Regions from separate parts of the Bacillus sp. 1A genome, predicted to be linked through region 3. Evidence: riboswitches for the same ligand, from Rfam matches in the RefSeq annotation. Region 3 holds a riboswitch; each other region holds the start of a gene.

Region 1 (10,672 bases), 1.3 Mb from region 3:
CTTTGTGGCATAACAAAATTAGATCCTTCCTATAATATGGGGTCTTTATATGAGCATTACCCAGCTGTGTTTAATGCTTTTTCTTTTGCACAAGTAAAAAACGCCTCCTTTTGGACAGCTACCTTTTCTTTAACAATGATTCTATTATTTCAAAATCTAGGAACCATACAAAGTTTTGAAAATGACAATAAACGTTTCAATCGAGCTTATCAGGCAACCGGGATGTCTAACATTTTTGCTGGGGTTTTTGGTACTAGTTCTACTGTAGCTGGTTTAGAAAGTGCTGTGGGAATAGCGGCTGGTGCAAAAACTGGTTTATCCTCTATTTTTGTTGGCTTACTATTTCTCATCTCATTTTTCTTTATGCCTTTTATAAAAATGATTCCAGATGGAGCCGTTGCACCTATACTAATTATTATTGGAAGTTTAATGTTAAAAAGCATAAAAGAGATTGATTTTGATGATTTCTCTGAATATTTCCCTGCTTTTCTAACAATTATTATGATCCCACTAACTTACAATATAGCTGACGGTATAGCTTTTGGTTTTATATTTTATCCAATAATAAAACTTCTAACTGGAAAAAGAAAAGAATTAAACAAAACCATTTGTGTTATCGGTCTATTATTCTTATTAAACTACTTACTATCTTATTAATTAGTAATTCTTTACACATAGAAAAAGACTGCTTTATAAAGCAGTCTTTTTCTATGTGTAAATCCCATCTATAAACAGATAACAAGCTTTTTATATCTCATTATTATAAATAAAAAAGATATTAAATCTACCTAAAAAGATTCGTATATCGTGTTTCCTGTCAATGTTAAATCATATCCTCCAATAGACTCTAGTTCCTGTTTAAAATCTGTTGAATGCAGTATTTCTTTAATCTCATTAATGATTTTAACATTACTTTCATTTTTTAAGATAATAAGATCATACTGTTCTTTTATTAATGGAACGAATTCAACCTTTGTTATATTGGCTACATTTTCAATCCCTATTCCCACATCCGCTTTATTCATAGCTACGCTAGTTGCAATACTAAAATGGCTATTTTCTTCGTAATCATAACCTTTAATCTTTGTTCTATGTATATTATGAATACGTAACTGTTCATCTAATAAAACGCGTATACCCGCTCCAACTTCTCTATTCACTATCTTTACATCTTCTCTACATAAATCTTCCCAAGTTTTGATATTCTTTGGATTACCTTTTTGTACATAAAATCCTACATTTCTTAAAAGTAAATTAAAAATTATATACTGGGAATTTGTTAAAATTCTTTTAGTGTAGGGAATGTTATATTCTTTAGTATCACCATCAAATAGATGTAGACTGACTATACTTCCTTCACCTTTATACAAACGAATCAAACTTGTAAGACTTCCATCATAAGCTCTTAGCATTCTTTTTCCCATACTACTCTCCATATATTTCCCTAGTATGTCCAATGCCATATCTTGCCCACTAATTACAATTACATTCGTTAAATTATGTTTTTTAGATAATTGAGCGGAATTTTTTAGGCTCCCTGTTTTACTTTGCTCTATGTATTTTTGTAGATCTTCTACATCAATTCGAACTTGCCTACCTATTCGATAAGATGGCAGTTCCCCTCTTTTGATAAGTTCATAAACAGTTAATTTAGATATTTTCAACTTCTTCGCAGCTTCTTCTGCTGTATATGACTCGTTCAAAGTTTCATTCCCCCAATCTCTTAAATTTATCATATAACATTTGTCTGTATTTTTCCAAGAAGTATATTTGCTGCAAAGTAAAATACACCTAAATTAATTTTTTATACACTGAACCATTTCTTTCTTCTATCATGAACTGATTACATACTTGATTTTCATAAAAAATGCTGTTCTATAGTTTTTCTCATTGTTTTTCCCCATAAAAAAAATATTTTAAAACTTCTCTTCACACGTAGTTAATTAAAACTTTAACGCCCTATATTTAGGGACTTTATTTAATCTCAAATGAAGTTTTCATTAAGATACCTATAATTTATTTCTCAACATAATACACCTAGAACTTCCATTCATTAAATGGTAATATATAGACATCTCAATTACGCTATTTCTTGTAGCTAGAGCTTGTTTCAGGGACAGGCTCTTTTTTTATTTTCTATATAAAGATCTAATAAAGAAATCTTAAATTAGCAACTGGTACTCTCCTTCAAATTTCCATTTAATATTTAATTTAATATTTAATTTAATATTTAACCTAATAATTAAAAATCATTCTGTAACCATAGAACTCTAACCTTTACTAATTCTTCAAGATCCCCTTAAATTCCATTTTGAAATTGCAAAAAAGCATAACGTAAAGTTATGCTTTTTCCCATATAATCTTATATTATTTTAAGTGTACATCTTTCATGTATCGTGTATAACTTTGTTGTAGAATGAACAACCTTCTTGTAAAGAATACAACTTTGTTGTCACTTCACAATTTTCATAAAAACGTATCGTACTATCTATATCTCGAACTGCGATGCCGATATGATCAATTGTTTTTTTCATTATATTTCCCCTACTACTTTATTTTTTCTATCCTTATCAATAGTAACAAAAAAAGTTATAGAAACAAATTCTATAACTTTTTTCATTTAACTTATTTTCTTATTCGTACTAGCTGCTGATCGAACTTGATTTTTTGCTTTCATAATGCTAATGCCGTATCCGATCAATCCACCAATAAGTGCTGGTAAAATCCAACCCAATCCAACTTCATGCATTGGAAGTAACTTAGTAAGAATATCGTTCACTACTGCTAATTTCATACCAGCTGCATTTAATCCATCAAACATACTTACAATAAATGTTACTAATAAGCTGCCTTGATACACTTCTGCTCGTCCTTTAAATAATGGATGAAGTAGTGTTAGGAAAATTAATACGATTGCTAATGGATAAATTGCGATTAATACTGGAACAGAAATTGCGATTAATTGTGTTAAACCTACATTCGCAACAACTGCACTGAACACTGATAATACAATTGCAATCTTCTTATATGAAATCCTCGGGAATAGCTTATGGAAAAATGAAGAACACGCTGAGACTAGTCCAACACTAGTAGTTAAACATGCTGCTATAACCATAATCCCTAATATAATTCCGCCGTATGCCCCGAAATAATAGTTTGAAACTTTTGCTAATACTGCACCACCGTTATCTAAATGACCAAGTTTTGCAACACTTGAAGCTCCCATAAATGAAAGTGCTGAATAGATTATTGCTAAAATAGATGCAGCAATCAATGTTGCTTTTGCACAAACAATCATAATATCTTTTTTTGTTTTTGCACCCTTTTCTTTAATCGCATTTATGATGATAATACCAAATACGAATGATGCTAACGTATCCATTGTTAAGTAACCTTCTTGGAACCCTTTAAAGAATGCATGTGATGTATACGCCTCTGCAGGTGCTTGCATTTCTCCCATTGGATGAATAAAAGCAAATACTACTAAAATTCCAATGAACGTTAATTTAATTGGCGTTAAGATTTTTCCTACAATATCGACAATTTTCGCGGGATTTAGCGAAAAAAAACAAGTAATGCTAAAGAATACAATTGTAAAAAGAATAAGTGCTGTAGAACTGAAATCTTCTGGCACGAACGGCTTAATACCAATTTCATAAGAAACGCTGCCTGTTCTCGGAATAGCGAATAACGGACCAATTGCTAAATATAAAACTGTTGTAAATACAATTCCGAATACTGGATGCACACGGCTTGCTAACGATTGTAAATCCTCTTTACCTGAAATACCAAATGCTAATACTCCTAGCAACGGTAAACCTACACCTGTTACTAAAAATCCAGCGTTAGCAATCCATACATTCTCTCCTGCCGATTGACCAAGCATTGCCGGGAATATTAAATTTCCTGCTCCAAAAAATAGTGCGAATAACATTAAACCAATAACTACTATGAACGAAAACGGTACTTTATTCGTCATAATATAACCTCCATTCCAATCCTTTTATCTCATTTCCATTTTTAACTAATTGAATTTTCTGAATTTTCAATTCAACTATTAACTATTCTTGAACTCATTATAGTTTGCTATATAATATTTTGCAATACTATTTTCAAACTTTTCTTTTATTTTATAAATATACATTTTTTAACATAGAAATAGACTAAAAAACCAACATGGTCATCCATGTTGGTTTTTTGCATTTACTATCAATTAAAATTTCGCCGCTACTTTTTTAACGTTCTCTAAACCTTCTTCAACAATTTGTTGTGAACGATCTGGATATTGATTGTGCCCTTCAATTACAACAGTCTCTGGATTTGTAATCCCCCAGAAGCCAAGCACATTCGTTACATAATTAACTGCCATTTCCATAGGAGCCATTTGTTCTGAAGAGTAATCTGAACCACGCGCACCTAATACAACGACTTTCTTATCCCCAGCTAAACCTTCTGGACCATTTGCTGTATATTTAAATGTTTTTCCAGCTTGAGATAAATATGAAATATACGTAATTAATGGCGCTGGCACTGTGAAGTTCCATAGTGGGAACGCAAATACAACTTTATCAGCTTCTAAAAACTGATTTAAATATTGATCTACCGTTGCTACAGCCTTCTCTTCTTCAGCTGTTAACTCCATACCTTGACTACGTTTGTATCCACCTGAAATAGCGATATTTCCGTAATAAGGAAGATCTAATGCAAATAAATCTAACTCTGCAATTTCTGTATTCGGATTAGCTTCTTTATAAGTACTTACAAACGTTTCATACATTTTTGAACTAATTGCTTGCTCCGCTGGACGATCGTTTGCTTTTACAAATAATACTTTTGACATTGTTTTATTCCCCTCTACTTTTGTATTTTCTTCTTTTTTACCAAATAATGAGCTAAATAACCCCATTTTCTTCACCTAAGCTTTCTTGTCATATTCATTATTCATCATCATAAAAATTCTTATTCTAATAAAAAGTTCCAATTGATGCCTTAAGTAAAGATATTGCGAACTTTTTGTTATCTAATTACCTTATGTAAGTGATTGTAATACACACACTTACTTTAGTCAAGTAACTTTAAATAAAAAATAATATCTCGAATTAAAAGTAATAGCGCCAATACAATTAAAACACCCATTATAACTTTATTATTTGTATAATGAATACAAAGAGGGCCATTCATATTTAGAAAGGATTTACTCATGAGCACTATAGAAAAGATTCAAACTTTTATTATTCTTTTTGCTGTTACATGCGGCATCGTACTCGGACAATTTAATTTGATACATATGTATTCAGAGCAATTTATTGTCCCCTTCTTATTTTTTATGCTGTATGGATTATTCCTCAGCACTCCATTGAAAGAAATAAAAAATGGATTCCGTAATTTAAAATTCGCTGGAACGAGCCTTACCATTAATTTTGTATGGACACCTTTACTCGCTTGGGGGTTAGGTGCACTATTTCTTTCAAATCATCCAGCACTTTGGGTTGGATTTATTATGTTAATGGTTACTCCATGTACAGATTGGTACTTAATCTTTACTGAAATTGCGAAAGGAAATGTAGCACTTTCTACTGCAATTTTGCCTGTAAATTTAATATTGCAAGTACTACTCCTTCCCATTTATTTATTTTTATTTGCTGGTGTCATGAAGACTGTAGCTGTTTCTGTTTTAGTAGAAAGTATTGTTATCGTAATCGTCTTACCATTTGTACTTGCACACGCTACAAAATTCATTATGAATATACTGAAAAAAACTAAAACACTCGAGAATAAACTCATTCCGTTTTTCAGCTCTGCTCAAATCTTATTTTTAAGTTTAGCAATCGTAGCGATGTTTGCATCACAAGGTAAATATTTACTACAAAATATGAATGTCGTTTTACTATTACTCATTCCTATTCTATTGTTCTTTATCATTAATTTTTTACTAGGACAATTTATCGGACGCATGATGCGTTTATCTTATAAAGATACAGTAAGTCTAAGCTTAACAACATTAGCAAGAAACTCACCTGTTGCACTTGCTATTGCTGTAACTGCTTTTCCAGACGAACCTCTTATCGCACTTGCACTCGTTATCGGACCGTTGATTGAGTTACCGGTACTTGCTTGTGTTTCACAAGTGTTATTACTTATTAAGAAAAAACAGCAATATACATAATAAAAAACGTCCTGCTATAGGACGTTTTTTATTATTGAAAAATCTCATACAACACTTATTTCTTATTTATCATTACAAATGAAATAACCGAAACTAAAAACGTAATAATACCAATTATAATAAATAAAATAGAAGCTGAAATTGACTCTAAGAAATATCCTGTTATTGCAATTCCAACTGGAGTAGATACTAATAATAACGAACTTAAAAAACCGAAAAATCTTCCTTGCACTTCATTTGGAATTAACTTTCTATACAACACTCCAAAATATATATTACTTACCCCAAATGCAATTCCTGACAGAAAATAATAAACAGAAAATAATACCGGATTTAACGTCGTACCCATTGCAGCATTAAAAATTCCCATAATAGCAGTACATATAAAAGCAGTTGTAATCGTTTTATATGTACGAATCTTTTTAGTAATTAATGCCCCAATTAAAATTCCTATCGGTGATGCCGCAAAAACTATACTATACCACTGCATAGAAAGATCCATTTCTCTAACAACGATTACTTGCAGTGATAGCATACACGCCGCTCCAAGCAAATTAATGATTGCAGCGCTCATAAGCAACATTTTCAATGATTGATTACTTTTTAAAAGTGAGAACCCCTCTTTAAAGTCTTCATAAAAAGGCTTTTTCTTTTCTCCTTTTAATTCACGTGGAAATTTAATTTTCATTAAAATTAAAAATGATATAAAAAATGTAATTGCATCTAACATAAATACTCCATGAAAATTAAAAATACTAATTAAAAAGCTAGCCATTAAAGGAATGGCTACCGATATGATTTGTATTGAGATTTGTCTCAGCGTAATCGCCTGTTGAACATGCTTTTCTTCCACATATGTTACTAATGCTGCATTTGAAGCTGGAGTAAATAAAGCACTCCCAATTGAACGTATAATAAGTAACAGTAGTAACGGAATGTACAACATTTTATTATAAAATGCTATTACCGCAACACAAATCATAACGATACATCTCATAACATCTGCAATTATCATAAGCTTCCTTCTCGACATTCGATCTGCTAACGTCCCTGTTACAGGTGCAAACAAAATCGCCGCCATTGCAATTGCAACGTTTATCCCAGAAACAAGTAATGGAGAGTTCGTCAATTTCATTACCCATAACGGTAAAACGAGCGTAACCATAGAATTACCTATTAAAGAAATGCAACTTGCTAAGAAAAAATACGAAAAAATTTTATTGCTCCAAATACTATTACTAGCGCTATCCTCTTTTAAACCCCCAACTTGATTATTCACTATGCCCTCCGGTTTCTCCTTCTATATTTTCTTTGATTCTTTCTCTTCTGTATCACTACCTTTCTAATTCTCTATTTAAATGACAAAAAAACCTTCTTCAAAATAAGAAGAAGGTTTACTTATACCTATTTTCTTATCTATTAGGACTTTTAGATCCTACAGGATTTAGCACCTTTATATCACATAAGGTTGCTGAGGCTTCGAAGGGCCAGTCCCTCCACCTCTCTTAATAAGAAGTTTTTATACAATTATCTAAATTTATTATATATTACGCCAAAATATTTTCAACATATTTTTCCATATCTAAAATAAAAATAAGCTGATATTATACGTTACGGAAGATTGACTTTTCGTTACATTAACAGTTCCTTACTAATTAAAAATTAAAGGAAACGTAAACATAACGAAAGCTGCCCAAAGTCCGTAAATTGGTAAATACTTCGTAACGGCATCTTGGATAGCTGTTGGTCCTGATTTGTTTTGCAAGAAACGCATATAGGAAAACATAATCCAAATTAAATTTGCCCAGATCAGTATGTTTACCCCTAAAACAGCAAGTCTATTAGGTGTAATCCCGTAAGAAGAAAGTCTGAATATGATGGCTGACAAAGCCACAGTGTCAATAATAAGTGCCAGAACAATTAAGGCAAAATTGATATAATCTGAAATGTTCTTTTTCTCATCTGAGTCACTCTCAACGATAGAAAATATGGTAACGGCCAATACGCCAAGGAGTATTCCGTTGAAGACCATTAAGAAATTGCGGTCCAAGAACGGATTTTTCCCGACCCATATAACTGTTATAAGATAGATCAACAATGTGATTAGGACAAGAGGACTAAAAATTTTAGATATGTATGGTGTAATATTTTTAGCAAGTTTAAGATTCATTGATACTAAATATGCAGCCACAATAGCGAGAGCAGCAGCACCAAATAACACAACATTACTAAAATAGAATTCTCCTATATCCAAGTCAACGAAGCTAAATAACTTCATGGTGAATACTGCTAATACCATTCCGCTCACGGCCATACTCGCGTAGAGAAGACAATATTCTAAATTAAATTTAATATAAGCTAATCTTGTACTACCTTTTGAATATTCATTTCCTGTAAACGCAATCCCTACTAAAACCCATAACATTATAGGAAAATGTAAATAAGCAAGGATACTGCTGTCTTTATAATTTAATGGCAACATATTAAGATACAATCCGGAAATTAGTAACAACGCCGCAAGGAAATAAATAATACTTTTTTTCGGAGTATTATTGTAAATAAAATAAGCAGCAATAAAGGGAATTACACCAAAAGCCAAGTTAATTGGAGCAATTGCTTCCTGCTCGACAAAGTGGAAAATGATTCTGGTGCTTAGTCCAGCTAGAATAGCTAACATACCCATGAATAAGAAACCTTTTTGAAACAGCGATATTTTTTCTTTATTTGCCGTCTCCTTGAAATGCAATCTTTCGTACCAAGCAGCTAGTACCTGAGAATCAGGTTTTTCATCCCATGCTTGTGAGAATGACTTTTTAAAAACTTTCGGGTCTTTTCTATACATTCTCTCCAACTCATGAGGGTTATCCATATTTTCAATAATAAAATTGTTAATGTCCATATTTATACCTCCTCTAATTACAAAAACAACATTTTTATCTTTTCCATAAAAAGCACCACACTTATTTATTCTGTTTTTGATTTTAATATAAAATTTATCGTTTTACAATAAATTTTTATTATTTAAGATGTTTTTTTATTGCATACTTTCAAATACATCAGTATAAGCTACTCTCAATTTCTCTTAATTACTTTTTTCCTTTTATATAAAAGAAATGATATAGATAATATAAACGTCCTATTTAAATACTATTTTTATATTTAGCATACAAAATCCTGTAATTACAAAATAAAAAAAGCATGACATAAAATTGTCATGCTTTCTCTTTTTTATCCATATTTTTCAAACTTAACCTTTTATTTATTAAAACTACTTAATTCTCAAACACAAAATTAATCTTATTATCTTTCCACTCTAACTTCGCATCAAACGTTTTCTCACCTTTTTTAAAGCCTTTAATTAAATCTGTCTTTTCACCTTTTAAAAGCTTTGTCATATTCTTTTGCGAAATTGTTTTACTTAATATTTTCTTTGAGATGGTAAAATTACATTGTGTCGTGTTGTAGTTAGAACAACCGTAAAACGTTGACTTATCAATCACATCGCCATCACACTTTTTACAGCTACCTACCTTTTTACCTGTTGTAAATTTCGATCCATTTCGCTCAATCGATTCAACGTGTAATCCAGTGAAATCCCATTTCTCCGACATTTCCACTGCATCTTCAATAATTTTCGCTGATAGCTTTTTCGTTTGTTCCATAAATGTAGCTGGTGATGCTGTGCCTTCACCAATTTCCGCAAGGCGCTGCTCCCATTTCGCTGTCATTTCTGGTGAAGCTAGTATTTTATCACCGATTGCAGTAATTAATACTTTCCCTTTATCGGTTGCGTACACTTGGTTCTTCTGCACATCTATATATTTACGGTCTTTCAGCATCGTAATAATACCTGCACGCGTTGCCTCAGTACCTAAACCTTCTGTTTTCTTTAATACTTTCTCCAGCTCTTCATTCTCTAAATACTTACCGGCCGTTTTCATTAACGTAATAAGTTGTCCTTCTGTATAACGCTTCGGCGGCTGTGTTTTTCCTTCTTTCACTTTTACCTTTACAACTTTTCCCAGTTCACCTTCTGCGACAATTGGAAGAATTGTTTCGTCATCTTTATCGTCTTGGAAAATAACTTTACGCCAACCTTCTTGAATTTGCTGTTTTCCTTTTGAAATGAATTCAGCACGTTCATCTACAAGAGTTGTAATCGTTGTGTAGTCAAAGATTGCTACTTCATAATGCGCCGCAATCAGTCTTCTTACGATCATATCGTAAATTTTCTTTTCATCACCTGATAGTTTGCTTGGGTTTGTAACTTGCTCTGTCGGTATAATTGCGTAGTGATCTGTAACTTTTTTTTCATTCACATAACGCTTATTATTCATAATCGATTCAACTGGAGCTGGTAATAACCCTTTATATTCATCAAACTGACTTAACTTCTGTAAAATATCAGGGAACGTCGCTGCTTCTCCTTGTGTCACATAGTTAGAATCCGAACGCGGATAAGAAACTATCCCTTTTTGATATAGTGCTTGCGTTATATCAAGTGTC
Region 2 (10,672 bases), 160 kb from region 3:
CAGGCATCTTGAAGGATTAGATTATAGACTAGCAATTGCTTCTTCTTACTCTGGATTTCTCATTTGGCATGCGGGGCTTTCTGCTTCTATTCCTCTTACGTTAGCAACTGGCGGTGAAACGTTAATTAAAACGACAGCTGGAAGTATTAAAGAAGCGATTCCAATAACAGAAACGTTATTCTCACCATACGCACTTGTACCAGTTATTATTTTTCTCGTTACGATGCCTCTCATTAATAAAGCGATGCATCCAGATGAAAAACATACGATAACTGTAGATCCTAGCGTATTCCATGAAGAAGCTGCCGCTCAAGAAGTAGGAAACAATACGTTCGCTGAAAAAATGGAAAATAGCATCATTATTACACTTTGCGTTGGCTTGTTAGGTCTCATTTATATTTTCAATTACTTTTATACGAAAGGCTTTAACCTTACTCTCGATATCGTTATTTTTATGTTATTAATTGCTGGGCTTATTTTCCATCGTACTCCGATTCAATATATACGCGCTTTTTCAGATTCTACAAAAAGTGCTTCTGGTATTTTACTTCAATTTCCGTTTTATGCAGGAATTATGGGAATGATGATTGGAGCTAATGGTGAAGGACTTTCACTTGGAGGAGCTATTTCGAATTTCTTTATTAGCATTTCAAACGAAACGACTTTCCCTCTCTTTACCTTTTTAAGTGCTGGCATCGTTAATATTTTCGTTCCATCTGGCGGCGGCCAATGGGCTGTACAAGCACCTATTATGATTCCAGCTGGTGCTGAACTTGGTGTACCTGCAGCAAAAACAGCAATGGCAATTGCGTGGGGCGATGCTTGGACGAATTTAATTCAACCATTCTGGGCATTACCGGCATTAGCGATAGCTGGTTTAGGTGCTCGTGATATTATGGGATTTTGCGTTGTGAACTTACTATATGCAGGATTCATCATTAGTCTATGTTTCTTATTTATTTAAACGAAAAGCTAGTTTTATGCTAGCTTTTTTACATAATAAATCACTTATTTCCCGTGCAATTTATCACGGTCTTCCACTCTATCTCCGTAAGATATAACGCCTCACATGCAAAAAAATCTTCACATACTTTTTCAATTAAATGTGGATTTTTCTTAAGGAAATTCCACTGTAACGCTTTAGGAAGAAAATATGTTTCATATTCTTTACTTCCTCTTACCACCTCATCAACTTCTCTTTCACAAATCCCTCTTATTAGATAATCATTTCTTAATTGAATCGTCATTTGTTGAAATGTTTCGCTACATTTTTTCAATTGAAGTAAACACGTAATATACGTTCGCAAAAGTTCGTTATCATACCCACAACAGTTTAGAATACGATCGATTTCATTCATAATGTACGAGCCTTTTCTTCTATTTGTACTAACCATTTTTCCCGCTTCTCTAGTTTACTCGTTTTCACTGATTGGAAAACTGACCGTTTTATATCGCGAATACCGCAAAAACGTAAAATACCTCTCTTCATCATAATCCAATCTGCTGATCGGTATAATAATGCGACGTACCATAAAGGCGAGTCCAACGTATTAATAACCCACGCTTTCTTTCCGTTCAATAATCCTTTCGGCAGGGCACCTTCATATTTATAAGCAAATCCAGCTACGAAAATGCGATCAATAAATCCTTTTAAAATAGCAGGCATCCCCCACCACCATATCGGATAGATGAAGAGAAGCGTATCTGCCTCTTCTACTAATTTTCTATATCGCGCTGTCTCTTCCTCATTTACTAAATCACGTCTTTTCTTCTCTTCATTAAATACAAGGACTGGATCAAATTGTTCCTTATATAAATCAAGTACCGTAACCGAATGATTTGTTTCTTGTAATCCTTTTTGCACATGCTTTAATATCGCCGCATTAAAACTGGAAGGACTAGGATGGGCGTATACAATTAGTGCATTCACTACATAACAACTCCCTCTATAAGTTAAAGTTTCCCCTTCTTTAACATCTTCTCTACAATTTGTACGTTTTTCGAACTTTGTAATAAACGATTTAATACGATAAGTAATTCTTCCTTGTCTAAATCTTTCAGTTTCTCTTTCAACGTACTCTCACCAGCATCTTGAATATCATAAACAACTGCCGCCATATGCTTACAATAATTCTCATATGGACACTCGCAGCTACTTTCTGTAAAATTTTCAAGATCAATCATTACTTCATAGTTTCCTGCATTTCCAGTAACAAAAGCAAAAACTTTCTTATCATGTATTTCAACCTCTTCTACATGTCCATCTTCATAATATTCGTATCCTCTATCTACAATGTATTTCGGAATCCATTTCGTTATATCATTTAGTAAGTAAGCGTACATAACAACACCTCTTCCTTTAATTCCCTTTTGACTTCCACAACCCCTGCATGTTATTCTAATAACTGTCAAATAGCAAGTCTATATGACAAAACGACTGACACCTATTCGGCGGAGGTGTCTCTTTTCATTTGCAGCCGATATGAAGTGCCTCTTTCAGGCACATTCAATCTTTGACACTACACACTCAACACCATTCCCTTGTATCAGGCTGCTTAAGCAGTCTTTTACTCTACATACTTCAAAAAAAAGAGAGCTTAGCTCCCTTTTCCCGCCTTATAAAATACCCCTTTTTCAGTATAGAGATATTCATCAGCTAATGTAATTTTCCCATCCAGTTTCAGTTCATCTAATAGTCTTGATAAATAAAATTGATGTAACATCTTTTTCGTGAATTTTCCTTCATGATGCGAAACGATATGTTCTTGAATATCTAACAATGATATTGGCTTATCTTGCTCTATCATATATTCATAAACTGTACTACGCAGTTTTACGTATTTTTCGAGTGTCACAGTACTTCGCAACCCCTTTCTTCTTAATATAAATTTTCGTAATCGGTTTTTTTGCAACAAAAAAACCTCTCCGATAAGAAGAAGTTACGTATATATCTTCGTCTTATCTCCCAGAACAAATATGTTCTGCTGGAATTAGCACCTGCATCGCGGTTGCTGGGTTTCATCGGGCCAGTCCCTCCACCTCTCTGGATAAGAAAATATTCACTTAATTCTTACTATACGTAATTTCATTCTAATTGTCAAATAAATATAACAAATTATATTTTGTTCCTTACTGTTCATACTATACATATATAAATATGCAAGGAGGATTATGAAATGCACGAAAATGCTCGCGGATATGTCCAAAATTCTTTTCAATCATTACAAGAAGCAAAACATTGTTTAGAAGAAGCGCTACAGACTGTTGAAAAAGATTTTAATCGCGCTCGTATTGAACAATCACTTTATGCGATCGAACAAGCTATTCAACGCTGTGATTACACGGTTCATATTTTAGAACAAGATTGAAAAAACTTCCCATCATAAGGTGGGAAGTTTTTTCAAATGGCATACTTCATAATTATTACCGTTATAATTAAAAAATATACAGAATTAGCAATTTCTAAAACCCCTACTTTTATAATAGAAATTTTTTTGCCATATAACATAATTGCTCGAATGACACTCGGTATAAAAATAAGAGAACACCACGGATTGATAGCAAATACAATGATTGTTAATATAATATGATACCCCCATGATATAAGACGATACTTCGGGTTATTTTTCTCGCGAATCATCGTTTTTACATAAAATGTACTTCCTAAAAAATATAAAAATGAAATAAGCGCAATAAATAATGCTGTTTTATCTATAAGTTTCATTGAAAAATAATAACTAACTAAACCACCAATACAGAAAACAATAATCGCACTAATATCATTTAGTAATGCTCTTTCATTTTTTTGACGAGCGTAATACATATTTACAATAAATAATGGAATCATGAATACTACGAATAAAAGAATGCGCCGTTCATATAATAGAGAAATCATTCCAAATACGAACGCGATGATAAAATATACAATTGCAGCATGTAAGTACTCTTTTTTTCGTTTTTGCTTTATGTACGTAAGAAATGGATACGTAGCTAAATAGATAAAGAACCAAGCTAAAAACAATGGAATATGATACATAGTAGGTTTCCCAAGTATGACACTTAATAGAAATGGTATAACGAGCATGGCCCATGCACCGTGTTGCTTCGGAATAACTAACTTCATTAACTATACACCTCCCTTATGAAAATAGTTCTCACCTACTATTATACAAATAAATTTATATAATAACGGGTATATATTGAATCTATTTTTTGACAATAAAAAATGCTCCTTACAATATGTAAGAAGCATGAAAGAGGCAAACGAATATGTAAGTCGCGACCCTACCTTATATGAGTATGCTTTTCTATGCCGTGTTATGCTTATCTAATATGCCATATTTCTTTTTAAATCTTGTAAGAATCGTAATCCAAGACGTACTAAATAATAGTAAGAAAACAACATTTGAAATTGCATGACTCAAATCGAAATAAAAACTTGCGATATAATACGAAACGACTGCTTCCCACGTTGCCTCACGTATGAAACCGAGAAGCCCCCATAAGTTCATAATCCAGCCAAATAAAAACCCAACAAATAATCCGTATAGAAGTCTTCCCCATAGCTTTTTCATTAAAAATGTATTACGTAATAATCCAGCTATAAAACCAATCATGCCCCAAGAAAACATTTGCCACGGCGTCCACGGACCTTGTCCTAAAAAGATGTTAGATACGATAGCCGCTGTTGCACCGATCATAAAACCAGTTTCACTCCCAAACACAATTGCAGAAACGATAATGACAAATGAAGTCGGTTGTACACTTGGTAAAATAGAAAATGGTACACGGCTAACTGCTGCAATTGCCGCTAACACAGCAACGAGCACAATTTCACGTGAAACAAAAGCCTTTCTTTCAAAGCGGATATAGAAAGGTAACATAATAACAACTAATAAAAACAAACTACTTAACATGTAATAACCGTCCATGATAAGTGTAGTAAAGAGTAATGTGCCTATTATTACTGCAAAAATACATATTATGAATGCAACATATCGTTTAGACACGCTTCGTACACATCCTCCCACGTTAATGCATATGGCAATTCTTTTCGAATGAATCGATTAATAGATGTTGTATAAAAGAAGTTTCCACTAAAAAATTCTTTCGGTGCATCATTCATAATAACTGCTCCGTCAAATAACATCATGCATTGATCAACGTATTTCGCTGCAAACTCAATATCATGCGTTGCCATTACAATTGTTGTACCTTCTTTTTGCAGCTTTCTAAATAGCTCTCCTACTCTTTCTTTTTTCCACGGATCTAATCCCTTTGTCGGTTCATCAAGTAACAATAAAGTCGGCTTTGATAATAACGTTGTACATAACGCAAGTAGTTGTTGCTCTCCCCCGCTACAATCATGCGGATGGCGTTCTTTAAGCGAATACAACCAAAACTTCTTCAACATATCTTCTGCTATTTCTTTTCCTTGTTCTCCGTATAACTCACGTGCACGTTCATACACTTCTTCCCACACTGTATCAAATGTAAAATGATAATACGGATGCTGTGATACATACCCGATCCTTTTAAATCGTTCTTTCGAATCAATTTTATGTATCACTTTCCCATTCCACTTTACTTTCCCTCTTCTCGCTTTTTGCAATCCCGCTAAAATCGTCAAAAGCGTGGACTTCCCGGTACCGTTTTTTCCAACGAGAGCTACCCATTTTCCTTTTTCAATCGATACGGTTAAGTCTTGTAAAATAAGTGGACTATTTTTTTCATATTGAAACGAAATATGCTCTGCACTTAAAATAACTTCGTGTTTTTCACTTTTTGCTACTGGCTCATTCACATATGATATCTCTGAAAAGTTATTCAGTTTCATTTGCGCTTCTCGCACTGTAAACGGAATATCTTCTACATTCCATTCTAAAAACAATCTTGGAATTTGCGGAATAAATGGACGGAACTTTTCAACTTCCCACATGTTCGCTATAACCGTTTTAGGGCTGCCATCATACACGATTTGACCATTATTCATACAAATAACGCGTGTTGCAAGTGGTATCACCTCATCTAAACGATGTTCACTTAAAACGATCGTAATTCCAAGTTCTTCATTAATACGTTTTAACAATCCTAAAAACTCTTTCGCAGCAATGGGATCTAACTGCGCCGTCGGTTCATCTAATAATAATAGTTTTGGCTGCATAACTAATACCGCAGCTAAATTGACGAGCTGCTTTTGCCCGCCAGATAACGTATGAACAGATTGGTGCAATAAATCTTGAAATCCTAAGAAGCTAATAAGCTCTGCTATTCGTTTTTGAATAATCTGTGATGGTAACCCGATATTTTCTAAAGAAAATGCTAATTCTTGAATGACCGTATCCATTACGAGCTGATTTTCTGGATTTTGAAATACCATACCAATTTCTTGTGCAGATAATAAATCAGGTACTTCCCCTAATAAAACGTCATCATAAAAAATTTCTCCTGAACGTGTACCGATTGGAAGTAATTCCTTTTTAAAATGTTTCAATAAAGTCGTCTTTCCAGAGCCTGACCCTCCAGCAAGTGCAATAAACTCTCCTTTTTGAATAGAAAGAGAAATATGCTGTAACGCATATTCGTTTTCATCAGTATATACAAATGATAAATTGTTTATTTCTGCATGCGCCACCATATCCATTCCTTTCCTTCCATTATAATTGGTAGACTAATAAACATCGTAAATACTCCAAACATCATTCCATCGTATTGCTGAAATAGAATAGATTCGACTTTCGGATAAATGATTAACTTTCCTCCGCCATACGTACTACATATAATAGCAATGATAAATAGAATACTTAAATAAATGAGCGTGTACCAATCTCGTCTTTCCATTCTATACCGAATATACGTCGTACGCTTCGTTACACCAAACCCACGCGCTTGCATAGAATCTGCTGTTTGCAGCGCATCTTCTAATGAACAAATTAATAATACTTGCAGCAACTGCATACCATTTTTCACTCTTTCAACAATTGAACCCGCATCTACTTGTACGCCTTTCGTTTTTTGGACGAGTGTTATTTTCTGTAATCGCCTCATAAACAAAGGAACAAACCTCACTGTAATCATCGTTAACAACGCTACTTTCGGTGAAATTCTAGAAAACAAATATAAAAATTTATGACTTGAAATAATATCATTATACGAAGCAAACGTAAACATAATCGCAACTAGTAATAATCCCATTACTACTCCAAACATAATCGCCTCAAGCTTAATACGGCTATCCCCTAACCAAAATAACGTAGTTCGACCTCTATGCGTTAATAATGAATTAAATAAAATGACCATAAAAAAGAAAACGATTGTGCTCGGTAACATCTTTCTTATCTTTTCACTATTCCCTTGCATTATATTGATTATGACGATTAATAGTATTGCCCCAATTAAAAAAAGAGGATGAAGACACATCATACATAGTATCATCACCCCGATATAATAGAAAAAATTCACAAAAGGATGTAAAGAAGAAAAACTTATTGTCATAGTCCTTTACCGAATGCCTTTCTTATTTTAATACAAACACCCACTCAATTGTATCGCCTGGCTTAACTGTTACTACACCAGCACTATGATTTGGAAAAGCACCATTCACACGATATTTCCATCCACTAGTAGCAGTAACATCTTTTTCATATAAATCATTAATCCCTTTTACATAAATATCACCTTTAGAGCCCATTGCATCCACATCTAAACCTGTACGCTGCAATACTTTATAAACAGTATCGCCTTCTTGTACATCCATTTTTTTCGCACCTAATAAGTACCCTTTATCACCTTTTACTGAGATAGTGACTTGTTTTGGTTTTGGTATTACTGGATCTGGCACTGGCACTGGCGGTACTGGATCTGGTACCGGTGTTGGTGGCGTTGGTACAGTTGCTTGTTGCTCTTTATTCGGATCAACCTTCTGCTCCTGCTTCGGTGTTTCTTTCGGCTGATTCACAACCTTCGCTTCTTCTTTTACTTCTGGTGTTTTCGGTTGTTGCTGTTGTTTCTCTTCTTGTGCTTTTTGCTGTTCTGGTTGCTTAGCAGCGGCAGGCTGTTCCTGAGGTTTCTCTTCTTTCTTTACTTCCGGTTGTGCCTGCGGCTTTTCTTCTTTCGGCTTCTCTTCTACTTTTTGTTCTTGCTTCTCTTTCTGCTCGTCTTGCTTATTTTGCTCTTGTTCAGCTTGTTTTTCCTCCGGCTTTTCTTCCGGTTTCGCTTCATCTTTTTTCTCTTCTTGTTTTGCTACCTCTTCTTGCTTTGGTTCTACTTTCTTCTCAGGCTTTACAGCTGCCTCTTCACATCCAGCAAGTAGCCCAAGTGAAAGCATTAAAGAAATGATCCATTTCATCTTACTCATGTTGTCTCTCACCTTTCATATTAAAAATTAGGAGCAAATGATTGCTCCTAATTTTTGTTAAGCTGCTTTACGTCTCCATAATACATATGCAGAAGCAATACATAATACACCCATACCTACTTCTGTAGCTGCACTATGAGAGGATGCTCCTGTTTTTGGTAACGTACTACCGTTTCCTGACTTTTTGCTTTTAACCGGTTCGTTATCAACAACAACTTTTAAATTATCATCTTTCGTTTCTTGTTGTACTTGTTTTTGTTCTTCTGGTTGCTCAGTAACTTCTTTTTCTACTACAACATTTTCTGAATCCACATTTGGTTTCTTATCGATTTCAGGAACAGATACATTTGACCAGTCATAAATCGATTTTTCAAGATCTTTAAACTGAAGTAGTGCTAATAACGCTTGCTCTGTAGCCATTCCGCTACCGTTTTGATCACTTGGTAACCATTTGAATTCACCATTTGGAAGTTGATATGACAGTAGATTTTGCACTGCCTTATGTAGACGGTTTTGATCTACATCTTTCACAAGTGATAGTCCAATAATTGCTTGCGCAACACTATTAGAATTTTCTTGTCCATCAGCAGAAAAACCACCGTTTTCTAGCTGTTCGTTATATAAATAGGCAACAGCCTTTTGCACAGCTGGTTTCACATCTTCTCGTTCTTGATAAGGAGCTAATGCTGATAAAACCATACCTGTTACATCAACGCTACTAGCACTGTCTTTACTACTTGCACTATCGTAAGTCCAGCCGCCATCTGTATGTTGCGCGTTTAAAAGCGCATCAACTAAAGCAACTCGATTCCATTTTGAATTCACTGGAACTTCATATTTCTTCGTATCAAATGCAAGTAATGCAAATGTATAACCTGTAACAGAATTCACTTTATCTGATTGGTACAATTTTTGAACTAAATTATGTTCGCCAACCTTTGTAGGGTCTGCTTGCATTGCATTCATCATAATAATCGTTCTAGCTAAATCTGTCGCTGAAAAACGGTTAATGCGCTTTTCTACTTTTTCAGTTACTGACTTAACATAATTTAATTTCGCCTCAATTGGAACATTCTTTCCAGAACGAGAAAGGCCTAAAGCTACCCAATCACTTTCAATTCCATCTTGTAACATCTTTTCAGATGTCTTAGAGATCGCGTCATTTACTTGCGCCGCTGGAACTTGAATGTTCTCTTGCTTTGGTTGTTCTACTTTTTCATCATTTGTTTTTGGTTCTTCTGGTTTTTCTTGTTTTGGATCATCTGTCTTTGGTTCTTCTGGTTTTTCTTGTTTTGGATCATCCGTTTTTGGTTCTTCTGGTTTTTCTTGTTTTGGATCATCTGTCTTTGGTTCTTCTACAGTTTTACAAGTACCAAATTTATCTAATGTTTGCTGTAATGTTTCCTGGCTCATATTGCTCCAGTCTGCAACAAAACGAAAGACAACAACATCTCCAGCATTTAATTTATAACTATCTGCTCCAACTTCTGCAGATTTATCATTTACATCATACAACCAGCCGCTTGTGTCCCCAGCCATTAAGCCGTCAATGCCTTTGACATACGTTCCAAAAGACATCGTCTCTGCTGTTACTTTGTCCCCCATGACTTTTTGCAGCAAACTTAAAGCTGTTTCCCCATCTGTAATTTGCTCTTCTTTCGGACATAACATAATGCCCTTTTGTGATTCACCAATAATTGCAAGTTTTGCTGTATTGCCTTCAGCAAACGTAATATGTACTGTATTCGCAAAAGAAACAAATACGAGTGTAACTGCCATTAACGACGTAAGCAGCCATTTTTTCAACATTGCCATCCCAAAATTTCCTCCCTTACTACTATTTACACAAAAAAAGGCCCTTCAAGGGCGTGCAATTGACACTCTTTTTTTGTAAGTGTCGAACAAACTGTGCAACACCTCCTACCCGCATCATTCGCGGCTATATTTGTATAGGAAAAATAATTTTGTTTATGAACGTATCATTGTGATAACATTCACTTTTTTAGGCAAAACTGACTTCCATTCAAGTTATCGTAAAACGATAAACCTATACATTCTGTTAATTATAAATTTCTGTATTATTTTACTATTGACAAAGAATTTTGTCCATGCTTTATCGGATTTATTTTCTAAGAATAGTAGTTTACTATCCTTTAACGATGCAAACTCTTCTCACTAATAATGACTCCATCTTCATCCGCATACACATATTCATTCGGCTTCCATTCTACTTGTCCAAATTGCAATGAAATATCACGCTCTCCTTTTCCCTCTTTTACACTTCTATTTGGCATCGTCCCTAACGCTAAAATACCA
Region 3 (10,672 bases):
TTTATTTCCTACTTTAGCTTCCATGCTAAAGTAATATTTTTAGATACATTAGTACTAATTAGTACTATAAAATAATAAAGGAGTGTTTTTATTATGAATATCTTCATGACCGGCGGAACTGGTTATATTGGACGTCATTTAATCGCTGAGTTAGCTTCTCAGCATAAGATTTATGCACTTGTACGTCAAAAAAATCGTCTTCTTACCATCATCAATCAACTGGCACCCGATCAACAGAACAACATTGTTCCTATTATCGGTGATCTAACGCAGCCTCGATTAGGTTTAAGTGATGACAGCTACAAACAATTACTTGCAACTGATCTAATTATTCACGCAGGAGGTCCAATGAATATTGAGTTGAACCTCATTGAAGCTGAGCAGTCTTTCCTTACCCCTGCAAAATCCCTTGTTCGGCTAGCACAGGATATCCACGCTGAAAAAGAATTAAAGCATTTTATCCATGTCGCAGGCTTTATGAGTCCCTATCATGAACAAAATGCATTGTTGGATCTAGATCATTTGCTGGACAATCAACCGCCTTATGAAAAAATGAAGTTTTTAGCCGACTCTTATATACGAAAATCTCTTCATAACATGAGCATTCCCTTATCTACTGTTAATCCTAGTGTAATCGTCGGAGACTCCTTCTCAGGGAAAACAGAACAGATTGGAGGCCTTAGTATCTTAGTCGATGCCGTAAGGCGAAATCTTATGCCGCTTGTTCCAGGCGGCGACGATTATTGGTTACCAATGGTTCATATTGACCATGTGGCTTCGTTTATTTCAAAACTTGTTAACACAGAAGGGTTATCAAGCAATACCTACTATCTTTTAGATTCTAAGCAAGAAAGTCCGTCGATCCGAACTTTCATCAAACTCATGGCACACGAATTGCAGACAACAAAGCCGTTAGGAACTATACCGCTTCCGTTATTGAAAACTGTGCTTAGAATGGGTACTGATAAGATGCTTGGTATTCCTAAAGAATCCATGAGTTTTCTTGTTAAGTCGGAATTCCCTGTTTACAGTAAATTAAAAATAGAACAAAGGAACGGCAGAAATTCATTCGTAGTTCCGTCCACGCTCCCTTTTATCATTAGTGATTTGGATTATCGGTTAAATCATTTAGGCCTGAATCAAAATGAGCAGAAAGATTTTAGTCAACGAAGAAGGGCTAACTTAGTTTCGCTAGAGAAAGATAGGAATGAAACACCTATTATTTTTCTTCATGGGACGTTCAGCAATGCCGATGCCCTTTTGCCCCTCTCACAATTTTTAAGCGGTTTAAATACTTGGTTCGTAGATTTACCTGGATTTGGGCGTACCCCTTATCACCATAATCCTTCTGTGATAGAAGGCTATGTAGAGAGCATTTCCACTATGATCACTGAGTTGAACAGACCCGTTATATTAGTGGGGCATTCATTTGGCGGATTGATTGCGGCTCAAGTGATGGAACGGCTGCCCTCACTGATCAAACAACTCATTTTATTGCAGCCAGTACTGCATCCTATCCAACCTAAATATAGATTTCGACGTATTACAAGTTTCGTTCTAAAATATATGGAGCCCGCCCGTTTGGAAAAAGAGCTACTTCAAACCAATAGCTTCAGAACATCGAGTCAGTTATTGAGTAATTACGCTCATTCTGTGGTCCGTGATTTAAAATCCCCCCGTATACGCAAAACTAACGCTACGGTCATGTCTTGCTTAACTATATCAAAATCCATCCAGTTAAATCCCGAGACATGGGATAAGAGGAAAATTAAGATACTATGGGGAGCTTTGGACAAGGATCATCATGTCCCAAAGCAGTTTGAACACTTGGATATTACACGTATTCAGTACGGTCATCAGTTTCCTGTTGAATCTCCTGAACTAACTGCTCAATGGATTTCTCAAGCTGTAACAGTATAAAGGTTCTTTTGATAGTATTGATGGAGGTGTGATTGTCAACACAAATTCAGACTGCTTTTTTAAGGGCTCGTTTTCTGAACTCAACTGAACTTAAATAACCTAAAGTTCCATGTGCATGATGATGGTTAAACTGGTTCTGTTGCAAAGTTTGAAAAAAGCATAAACAGGTTGGTAAATGCAGAACAATGTTTAGGTAGTAATTGTTGAAGTTCATTGTACGTTGAAAAGGCGGAGTCTCTTTGAAGACTTCGCCTTTGTTTATATAGGGTATGAATGGTTTCATAAGCGTGCAGATTTATTTTTTACTTTCCAAATTCGATAGATGGGATTGCCATATTTATGACTCCATCGCATGATGGTTGTTGTTTTCACTGAAATACCACGTTCTTTCAGGATTTCAGATACATCACGATAACCGAAAGAAAAACGGCAGTAGTAGCCGACAACTACTAAAATAACATCTTACTTGAATTGTTTTCCTTTAAAATATCTCATGTCTGATTCCCCTAAATCCTGTTTTCTAGAGTGTAGCTTCATGTAGAAAATTTTGTAACTTTACGATTCACTTTAGAAAATAAAGCAAGGAGGCTACACAATGCAAAACGCAGTAAAACTAGATGAATTTGACCATGAAATTATGAACTTGTTGTATGAAAATGCGAGAATTTCTGTTTCAGAAATAGGACGGATCATATCCATGACGCAACCTGCTGTAAAAGAGCGTATTAATAAACTTGAAGATCAAGGAGTTATAGCGGCTTGCCGAACAAAATTTGAGCCTTCTAAAATTAATAAAAACATTCAAGCATTCATCATGTTTAAAACAAGCCAATGCTCTGATTTCATCCAATTTTGTAATGCCGCTCCCGAAGTAACTAATTTATATCGAATTAGCGGGGAGTTTAATTATATGATGAAGGTCATGAGCAATTCGATGGATTCTCTCGCTACATTTTTAGACTCCTTAATGCAATTTGGATTATCGTCTCCTTTAATTGTTTTAAAGAGTGAGTTTGAGGAGAAATTGTCGTTCTGATAAGAGGGTACTAAGATAAAGATACCGAGTGTATGTGGAATAATTCTTATATAATATAAAAAGAACCAGCCATAGGCTGATTCTTTTTTCATTCAATTTCCTACTAGAAAATCCAGAGATACGTCTCTTTCTCACCTATCCCTGATTTCTCTGCGCCTCTCTAAACTCCTCCTTCACCTTCTCTAACAACCCTTCTTCCGTAATTAATCGATACGCCGTATTCGCTAGTGCTTTTGCCGATGTAATTAACGCTTTATCTCCAAGTTCTGAACGTGCTGCTTCTCTAAATTCATTCGTATGCGCAATTAAATCGTCTGGTCCAATTTTAATGTACGGATGAATTGTCGGTACGACTTGGCTTACGTTTCCTGCGTCTGTTGAGCCGATCCCTACTCTTTCTTTACGGTTTACATCTTCACCAAGTTGTTCTAGTTCTTCGGCTACGACGTCATTAAATGTTTCTGTTACGAGCAATTCATCGATTTCATTTTGGAATTGATGAATTTTTACTTTTGTACCTGTTGCTAACGCTGCTCCTTGTGCGATATTTTTTACTTTTTTTGTTACTTCTGCACATCTTTTTCGCGTTGCTGCGCGGATGAAAAATCTTGCTGCGGCGTAGTCAGGAATAATGTTAGGTGCTTTTCCGCCCTCTGTAATAACACCATGAATTCTTACATCTGACGGAAGTTGTTGGCGAAGTGCGTTAATACTGTTGTACAGCTGAATCACCGCATCTAATGCGTTAATCCCCTCTTCTGGTGAAGCCGCAGCATGAGCTGTTTTTCCGTAAAAATGAAAATCAAGTGGATCGACTGCTAATGAAGGACTCGTTGTCGCTGTCTTTCCACTCGGATGAATCATAAGTGCCGCATCAATATCTTTAAATAACCCCGCTTTTACATAACTCGCTTTCGCACTACCGTTTGGCCCTCCTTCTTCAGCTGGTGTTCCAAACACGACAACTTCCCCACCAATTTCTTCAAGTGTTTCTGATAATGCGATTGCTGCCACAACGCTAATTGTGCCAATTAAATTGTGACCACACGCATGACCTAGTCCCGGTAAAGCGTCATACTCAGCTAAAAATGCGATGACTGGTCCTTGTTTTCCTGAACTTTTTCGCGCGATAAAACCTGTTTCATGTCCAGCTATATTGTGCTGCAGCTGAAAGCCTGCACTACCTAGTAATAAACTTAACGTTCTTGATGCATAAAACTCTTGGTTACCAATCTCTGGATTCGCATGAATATCGTGACTTGTTTCTATGTACTTTTCCTTATTTCTTTCTATACTCTCTTCAATTGTTTTTCTTTGTGACGTTACTCCTGTCGCTCCCATTTTTCTTCCCCCTTATATTTTCACGTAAAAAAGCCTCTTTCTAAAAGATAGAAAGAGGCTTCTGCATATACAGTCAAAATGAGCTTCTTTCTTATCTTTCAAGTTACCTTGCTGGAATTGGCACAGTATTCATAAAAGAATCCGCTGCCGAGGTATCATAGGGCCAGTCCCTCAACCTCTCGTGATAAGAATTTTCATAAGATTATATTAAATTATATTCATTCTATGTTCATTCCGATTAAAAGTCAAGGAATTCCTATCCGAATTTACCGGATATCTAAAAATCCTTTTAACACACCAATTGTCTCAGGTGCTTGTAATCTTGCACATACGTACGGAAATTCCATACTACCTTCAAATATCATTTGAGATGTGAGCGGTGCTCCCGCCCAAAAGATTTCATCATCGATTACGATAAACGGGAATGCTTTATTTTGTCTTTGTAACTTTACATTTTTTAACGGAACTGGTCCATCACTATACACTGTTATTTGCGCATTTGTACGCATTAACGCTTGCCAGACTCGCTTATCCACTTGCTTTGTACTTGGAAATGAAATAATAATTTTTCGTTTTGCGGCTAAAATATCTTTCAATAACCCTTTCGGCTCTTCAAGATTCATTTCCATAAACCAGCGTAAACGTTTCGAAATTTTCCGCTCCCACAATTGTCTTGATGTCGTACGATCATATACATCTCCGTGACGTTCTATATGAGCTGTTAATTGTGATAACGCTTGTTTTCTCGAAAGGTTTTTACGCATATAATGACAATCTGATAATTGAATGAACTTCCCTCTCGCTCTCGTTACTGCAACGTTGACGAGGCGATGATTTTTATGGTCAAAGAATAACACGCCAGGTCGTTCTTGCGGATAACTATCAACCGTATCAAATATCATCATATCTCTTTCAGAACCTTGGAATTTATGAACCGTCGCCGCTAAAACTGGTATGTTTTGATATTTCGTTCTCTGCAACATTTCTCTAATACACGTTGATAAAAAGCGAGATTGTGCCCTGTAAGGTGTAACAACACCGATCGATTGAACACCATCTAACAGTCCGATTAACATCATTTGCATCGCTACTAAACCAGACATAATGTTAAATCGAGAACCAGAAGCAGCGTCCTTTAACGAAAAGGCTCCCATTAAGCTCGTATCAAATAAAACACTTGCCTCATTTGCGAACGGTTGCAATCGCGCAAGTTCCTTACGCTCTGAAACAGACGGATGGTCGTATACTCTATTTTTATAAATAAATGAGTTTGTAAACTTCGATATATCCGCATGCATACGCCTTTGTTCCTGCAACATAAATAGGTTCGGATGTGCTTCTGATTTATTAACAGAATCAACAATTCCGGCATGATAAAACATATCTTCCCCAAGCCATTTTCGAACGAGTTCATGGTTCGCCATCGCAATTGGAGGTAACTGTAAAAAGTCCCCACAAACGACAATACGTTTTCCAAGTGAAGCAGCTAATGCAATTTGCGGAACATATGCCATACTCACTTCATCTACTACAACTAAATCAAATGTACGCTCATAAATAAGTGAATCAATGGCACATTTCGATAAAGTCGCACCGATTACTTTCGCATTTTCAATGTATTCTTTTTCTACTTCTTTAATTTTCGCTTTTTGCTTTCGAAGATCACTTTCAATCTCTTGTATACGCTTCTTATCAGCAGAAGTCGCTTTATATGATAAAATCTTTTCACGAAGATCTTGTCGTGTTTCCTCTAAATAGAGTCTTTCTTCTCCCCATGATCCGTTCGTCGTTTCAACTAACTTCGACGTAAGTAATGTTTCATGATTTCTTATATGTTCATGTTGACTATAACCGTAACGAACAATTTCGCCAGGTGTCCATTTCTTTTTCTTCTCAATTTGCTTCGTTACTTCACTCATTAATACGTCTACTGCCGCATTACTATGAGCTAATACAAGTACCGATTTTCCTTTTTGATAATGAGCCGAAATAATACGTGATAAATTGTAAGACTTCCCTGTTCCAGGGGGTCCCCACACGTACGTTGTCGGATTGTAAAACGAACGATACGCCAATTCATTTTTCGGATTTTTCATCTTCTCAATATGTTTCGGACTGCTCGTCCCATCAACAAGACGCTTTATACGACTACGTTTTAGTTTATCTTTATGTGCCTCTTTCAATCGCTCTTGTAGTTGCTCTAACAATTGCCACGGTTCACTGTATAAAACAGCTTCTCGTATTTCACCTTGTATATAATCATTTAATTTCAGTTCTATTTCTAATCCATGTACAGATAATACTTCTCCTGTCGCTTCCTCACCATCAAACTCAATTCGAATTGGTGAACCTTCCGGTAAGCTTACTTCCGAAATAAGCTGAAATACGTATACTGTACTTTCATAATCTGTATATAAAAAACGACCGTTCATGATAGAAATTTTACTACCACCTATCGTTTTCCAATGTTTAATTTCATACGCTAATGCATAATGCCACTCTTTCATCGTTGCCGATAATGAAGGAGTTTGAGTAGGTGTATTCATCGTATAATCTCCTTCCTTCTCCCCAAACATACTTTCTCACTATACCATATAACACGCTAAAATTTGTAAGGTTTTTATCTTGCTTATTTTCTTAATTTTCAATAACATATTGTATATAATTTTCAGAAAGAAGGGATCTACATGCCAGTTAGAAGAATTGAACACATCGGTCTTATGGTCGCAAACTTAGAAACATCTATTTCATTTTATGAAGAAGTAGTTGGCTTACAGCTCATTAAACGTATGGGTCACCCGAATCCAGACTTAAAACTCGCTTTTTTAGGTGTGGAAGAATCGAAGGAAACGATACTCGAATTAATTGAAGGCTACAACTCTTCTCTTCCGGCAGAAGGAAAAGTACATCACATTTGCTTTAAAGTGGATTCATTAAAGGATGAAATTGAAAGACTAAAGAAACAAAAAGTAACCTTTTTACTAGGAGAAGAAATTGAAACATTACCAGATGGAACACGTTACATATTCTTCGCTGGTCCTGATGGAGAGTGGATTGAGTTTTTTGAGACGGAGAGATAGAAAAGAATCAGAATTTTGGCCCTTATACTACTTCCAATCCTTTATGCAATCCTAATAAATAATTGGAAGATAAAAGAAGTTTCCGTTTTCGTTGGAAGAATTCTATTAAATATAATCTTTTTCATAAATAGAATATTAACAAAAAAACAAACAGTGAAAAGGTTGAAGGAACCAGCAACAAAGAAAAAAGTGTTACCTACAAAGAATAAATTACACCATTCCCAATTTACGGAAAATTTGATATACTATTTTCATAAATTGAATATTTTACATTTTAGGAGGATAAAATGGAGAAAAAAACAGATTTTTCTTTGTCACTTTTGTTTTTTTGGATTAAAGGATTTGTTTCAGTTGATTCAAGATTTGTAAAAGTATCTACCGGAAACACTATATTAGGGTTTATTCCTGCTGGAAAAGATAATCAAAACATTCCTTTAAAAAATATTAGTTCTACAATGATTTCTTCTCAGTATAGAATAAAGCTCATTATATTAGGATTGATTATTCTTCTTTTTTCCTTTAATACCATAGGAAGCAACTTTATATTCGGACTTATTTTACTATTAATCGGAATTGGTATTTTAGGTAGTGGTTTGCAAAATGTATTGATTATTCAAAGGGCAGGATCGGATTATATTTTTTCAGTACCATTCTTTGAAAAAGCTAAATTAGAAATTATTCAAGATTGTATTGCTGAAGCTTTAGCTTATGATACGGATAAAACTGATTTAAATTTATTTTTTGATAAAAAATAAAAAAGGTGATAGATTAATCTGTACTCTATAGAATAGATTTTTTTTAGTGTCTATTCTATAGGGTACATTTTATTATGCCACATATCCCTTTTTTGGTGTAAACGATGCACATTATGATATTTTCGCCATTTATAGTATCCAACCTTAGACACTTCTACAATTTGAAATAACCATTTGAGTGGATATATCTGGCGTAGTGAATCGATAAGAGAAAATCGTTCTTTCTTTAAGACCATTCCTTCCCGTGTAGATTTGGATTGCGCTTTTTTAAATATTCAACCTGCGCCTTCAAATATGTATTTTCTTCTTCAAGACTATTAAAATTCTTACGATTCCAAGTACCACGTTGATCATCAAATGACTGCCCTTGTTGAGAGCACTTTACCCATTCTATAATTTGTGCATCGCTCTTTATGCCAAGTTGTTCACGAATTTCTCGTAATGATTTCCCGTCTTCTACTCGAAGACGAACTGCTTCTCGTTTTAGTTCTTCTGTATATTTTTGAAATGATTGTCCTTTTCTTGCCATAAAAAAATCCCCTCCAGATAAAACAGTATTGAGTCCATCCTACCAGATGGATTCTTTTTTTACTGTCTACCTAAAGGGGATAATACCAGATTATCCCCTCCTTTTACGCTTGCTCCGACTGCCGGAATTATTTCGTATACCCACGATTCAGTTCCGTTAATTTTTCATTAATGTTAAAAATTCTTACTCTCATATCTTTAACACCAGCTGCTTCAAGTCTGTTCTTGTGCATTTCAGCGTATTTTTCAGCATCTTGTTTTTCCTCAAATACATAAATGCCTCCAGCTTCTTTTGTTTCTTCATTCTCAGTCCATATTTTCCAGTAGAATCCTTCTTCTTCGTTAATACTTTTTGCTAAATCCCAAAATCCTTTTTCCATTTCTTCACCAAAAGGACCTTCAAACGGAAAATCAACTTGTAATAAATATGCCATTTTCACTCACTCCTAAGTTCAATATTTTCAATTCGAATGCATACAGTTTAACGACTTTAGGTTTTGTTTTAAAAAAACAGCCATTCTTTAGTGAAACGGCTGTTTTCGTAATTCAATAAAAGCTCCCAGATTGCAGTAGATATTTTTAAATATTATTTTTTTTTGACTTGATTATAATAAAAGATGGACTTCGTGATTCGTTTATTAAATCTGGCATTTTCTCTATCCCTGCCAAAGTTGATTGTGGTTCGATTATTTTATCCAGCGAAAGTCCATGTTCAATTAAAGTATTTATTAGTGTGGCAACTGTTCTATGATAAATAACCACACTATCGTCAACAAACCAGTTGTGTACTCTGATTCCTTCTTCTTGATAATTATCTAATGCCCAGTGTGATTTATTACCATCCTCCGTTTTTATCCAATGGTTGCTTCCTTTGCGAGCTGTTGCTATTGGATGTTCGGTTGAAAAGATAAATTCACCACTGCTTTTTAATAGTTCATTAATCTTTTGAATCATTGCCGAGTAATCTTCAATGTAATGTATAGAGAGGGAACTTATAATCAGATCGAACTTTTGATTGGTTAGTCCCATATCCTCCATAGGAAGACACATAAATTCTATGTTATCATCCTGATTTAACTTTTTAGCACGTTCAATCATATTTTTGGATATGTCTACACCTACTACGTTTTTTGCACCATTTTCTATACAATACTTTGAAAAATGACCATCACCGCAACCCAAGTCTAATACCGATTTTCCTTTCAAACACAGAATTAATGATTTGATTGCTGGCTGTTCTATGAATTCATTAGCGTTTATTCCACTTTCACGCAACGCTGTGTAGTTTTTGAAGAAATTCGGATTATCGTAAACATTTTGTTTCACTTACATCACTCCTCTGATAAGGTTTTCATAGATTAAGCTAACTTCTGTTTCCAAATTATCATACTAACCATAAAAATTTTGTCATCCTTTTATTATAGTAATGTTTTTTAGGAAGATATCTCGAACTCAATACTTTCACAATCCTGCCCGTTTGCTGAATAATCTGCTGTAGATATTATACCGTATTAAGAAAATTAACCTTTATTTTAATTAAAAGAAAAACCTTTACGAAAAGAGCCTTACAAAAAGACACCCAAGAATTAACAGAGATATTGTTTCGTCTGTTTAATCACTTACAGAAAAACGGACAAAACCCCATAGACATGAGAGGAAAACAGTCTTTGATATCTTAGGCGTCATATATAACTTTTCTATGTCTCACAATCCTGTAGCGTAATCAAAAAAATTGAAGTCTGATAGGGTTTATTTGTATGCAAACTTTTAAAGAACTTGCACTGGATCTTTAGAAAAAGAAAAAATCTTACATGAAATTAAACTTATATAATGTTAGCTTGATGAGCATAGAGCATCGCCCACATTTTAATTATTTTATAGACCAAGCAATTCTCAAAAAAGGATAGCACAATTTTAATTATGATTTTGATTTAAACAATGCGTTCTGAGACACTACTCTTCTTCTAAAATAGCGTAATAATATTCATCCCACCATTCATTTCCATGGGGTA

Evidence for each region. A riboswitch is a leader RNA that binds a small molecule or an ion and turns the genes downstream of it on or off. The one in region 3 is predicted to bind S-adenosylmethionine.
Region 1: another riboswitch for S-adenosylmethionine. It lies ahead of ACUN0F_RS24220 (MFS transporter); the one in region 3 lies ahead of ACUN0F_RS17275 (M20 family metallopeptidase).
Region 2: another riboswitch for S-adenosylmethionine. It lies ahead of ACUN0F_RS16440 (hypothetical protein); the one in region 3 lies ahead of ACUN0F_RS17275 (M20 family metallopeptidase).

The regions. Positions count from the first base shown of each region.
Region 1 is NZ_JBQYLZ010000001.1:4,729,213-4,739,884, forward strand. It holds gene ACUN0F_RS24190 (NCS2 family permease) at 1-657, shown strand, start outside; gene ACUN0F_RS24195 (substrate-binding domain-containing protein) at 789-1,736, opposite strand; gene ACUN0F_RS24200 (hypothetical protein) at 2,388-2,534, opposite strand; gene brnQ (branched-chain amino acid transport system II carrier protein) at 2,621-3,979, opposite strand; gene ACUN0F_RS24210 (FMN-dependent NADH-azoreductase) at 4,214-4,906, opposite strand; gene ACUN0F_RS24215 (arsenic resistance protein) at 5,201-6,166, shown strand; gene ACUN0F_RS24220 (MFS transporter) at 6,222-7,445, opposite strand; SAM riboswitch class I at 7,576-7,681, opposite strand; gene ACUN0F_RS24225 (DUF4153 domain-containing protein) at 7,818-9,065, opposite strand; gene topB (DNA topoisomerase III) at 9,439-10,672, opposite strand, start outside.
Region 2 is NZ_JBQYLZ010000001.1:3,223,925-3,234,596, reverse strand. It holds gene ACUN0F_RS16460 (short-chain fatty acid transporter) at 1-964, shown strand, start outside; gene ACUN0F_RS16455 (group-specific protein) at 1,005-1,358, opposite strand; gene ACUN0F_RS16450 (NAD(P)H-dependent oxidoreductase) at 1,355-1,930, opposite strand; gene ACUN0F_RS16445 (SWIM zinc finger family protein) at 1,954-2,343, opposite strand; gene ACUN0F_RS16440 (hypothetical protein) at 2,598-2,915, opposite strand; SAM riboswitch class I at 2,956-3,054, opposite strand; gene ACUN0F_RS16435 (hypothetical protein) at 3,177-3,368, shown strand; gene ACUN0F_RS16430 (YwiC-like family protein) at 3,401-4,123, opposite strand; gene ACUN0F_RS16425 (ECF transporter S component) at 4,308-5,009, opposite strand; gene ACUN0F_RS16420 (ABC transporter ATP-binding protein) at 4,982-6,643, opposite strand; gene ACUN0F_RS16415 (energy-coupling factor transporter transmembrane component T) at 6,616-7,494, opposite strand; gene ACUN0F_RS16410 (DUF4430 domain-containing protein) at 7,517-8,356, opposite strand; gene ACUN0F_RS16405 (DUF4430 domain-containing protein) at 8,414-10,171, opposite strand; gene rraA (ribonuclease E activity regulator RraA) at 10,510-10,672, opposite strand, start outside.
Region 3 is NZ_JBQYLZ010000001.1:3,379,431-3,390,102, reverse strand. It holds gene ACUN0F_RS17295 (TetR/AcrR family transcriptional regulator) at 1-34, shown strand, start outside; gene ACUN0F_RS17290 (alpha/beta fold hydrolase) at 94-1,920, shown strand; partial or broken gene ACUN0F_RS17285 (IS6 family transposase) at 2,209-2,376, opposite strand; gene ACUN0F_RS17280 (Lrp/AsnC family transcriptional regulator) at 2,516-2,956, shown strand; gene ACUN0F_RS17275 (M20 family metallopeptidase) at 3,092-4,297, opposite strand; SAM riboswitch class I at 4,386-4,488, opposite strand; gene ACUN0F_RS17270 (AAA domain-containing protein) at 4,564-6,873, opposite strand; gene ACUN0F_RS17265 (VOC family protein) at 6,985-7,377, shown strand; gene ACUN0F_RS17260 (hypothetical protein) at 7,665-8,132, shown strand; partial or broken gene ACUN0F_RS17255 (transposase) at 8,201-8,661, opposite strand; gene ACUN0F_RS17250 (monooxygenase) at 8,789-9,094, opposite strand; gene ACUN0F_RS17245 (class I SAM-dependent methyltransferase) at 9,240-9,986, opposite strand; partial or broken gene ACUN0F_RS17240 (IS4 family transposase) at 10,220-10,383, shown strand; gene ACUN0F_RS17235 (GNAT family N-acetyltransferase) at 10,614-10,672, opposite strand, start outside.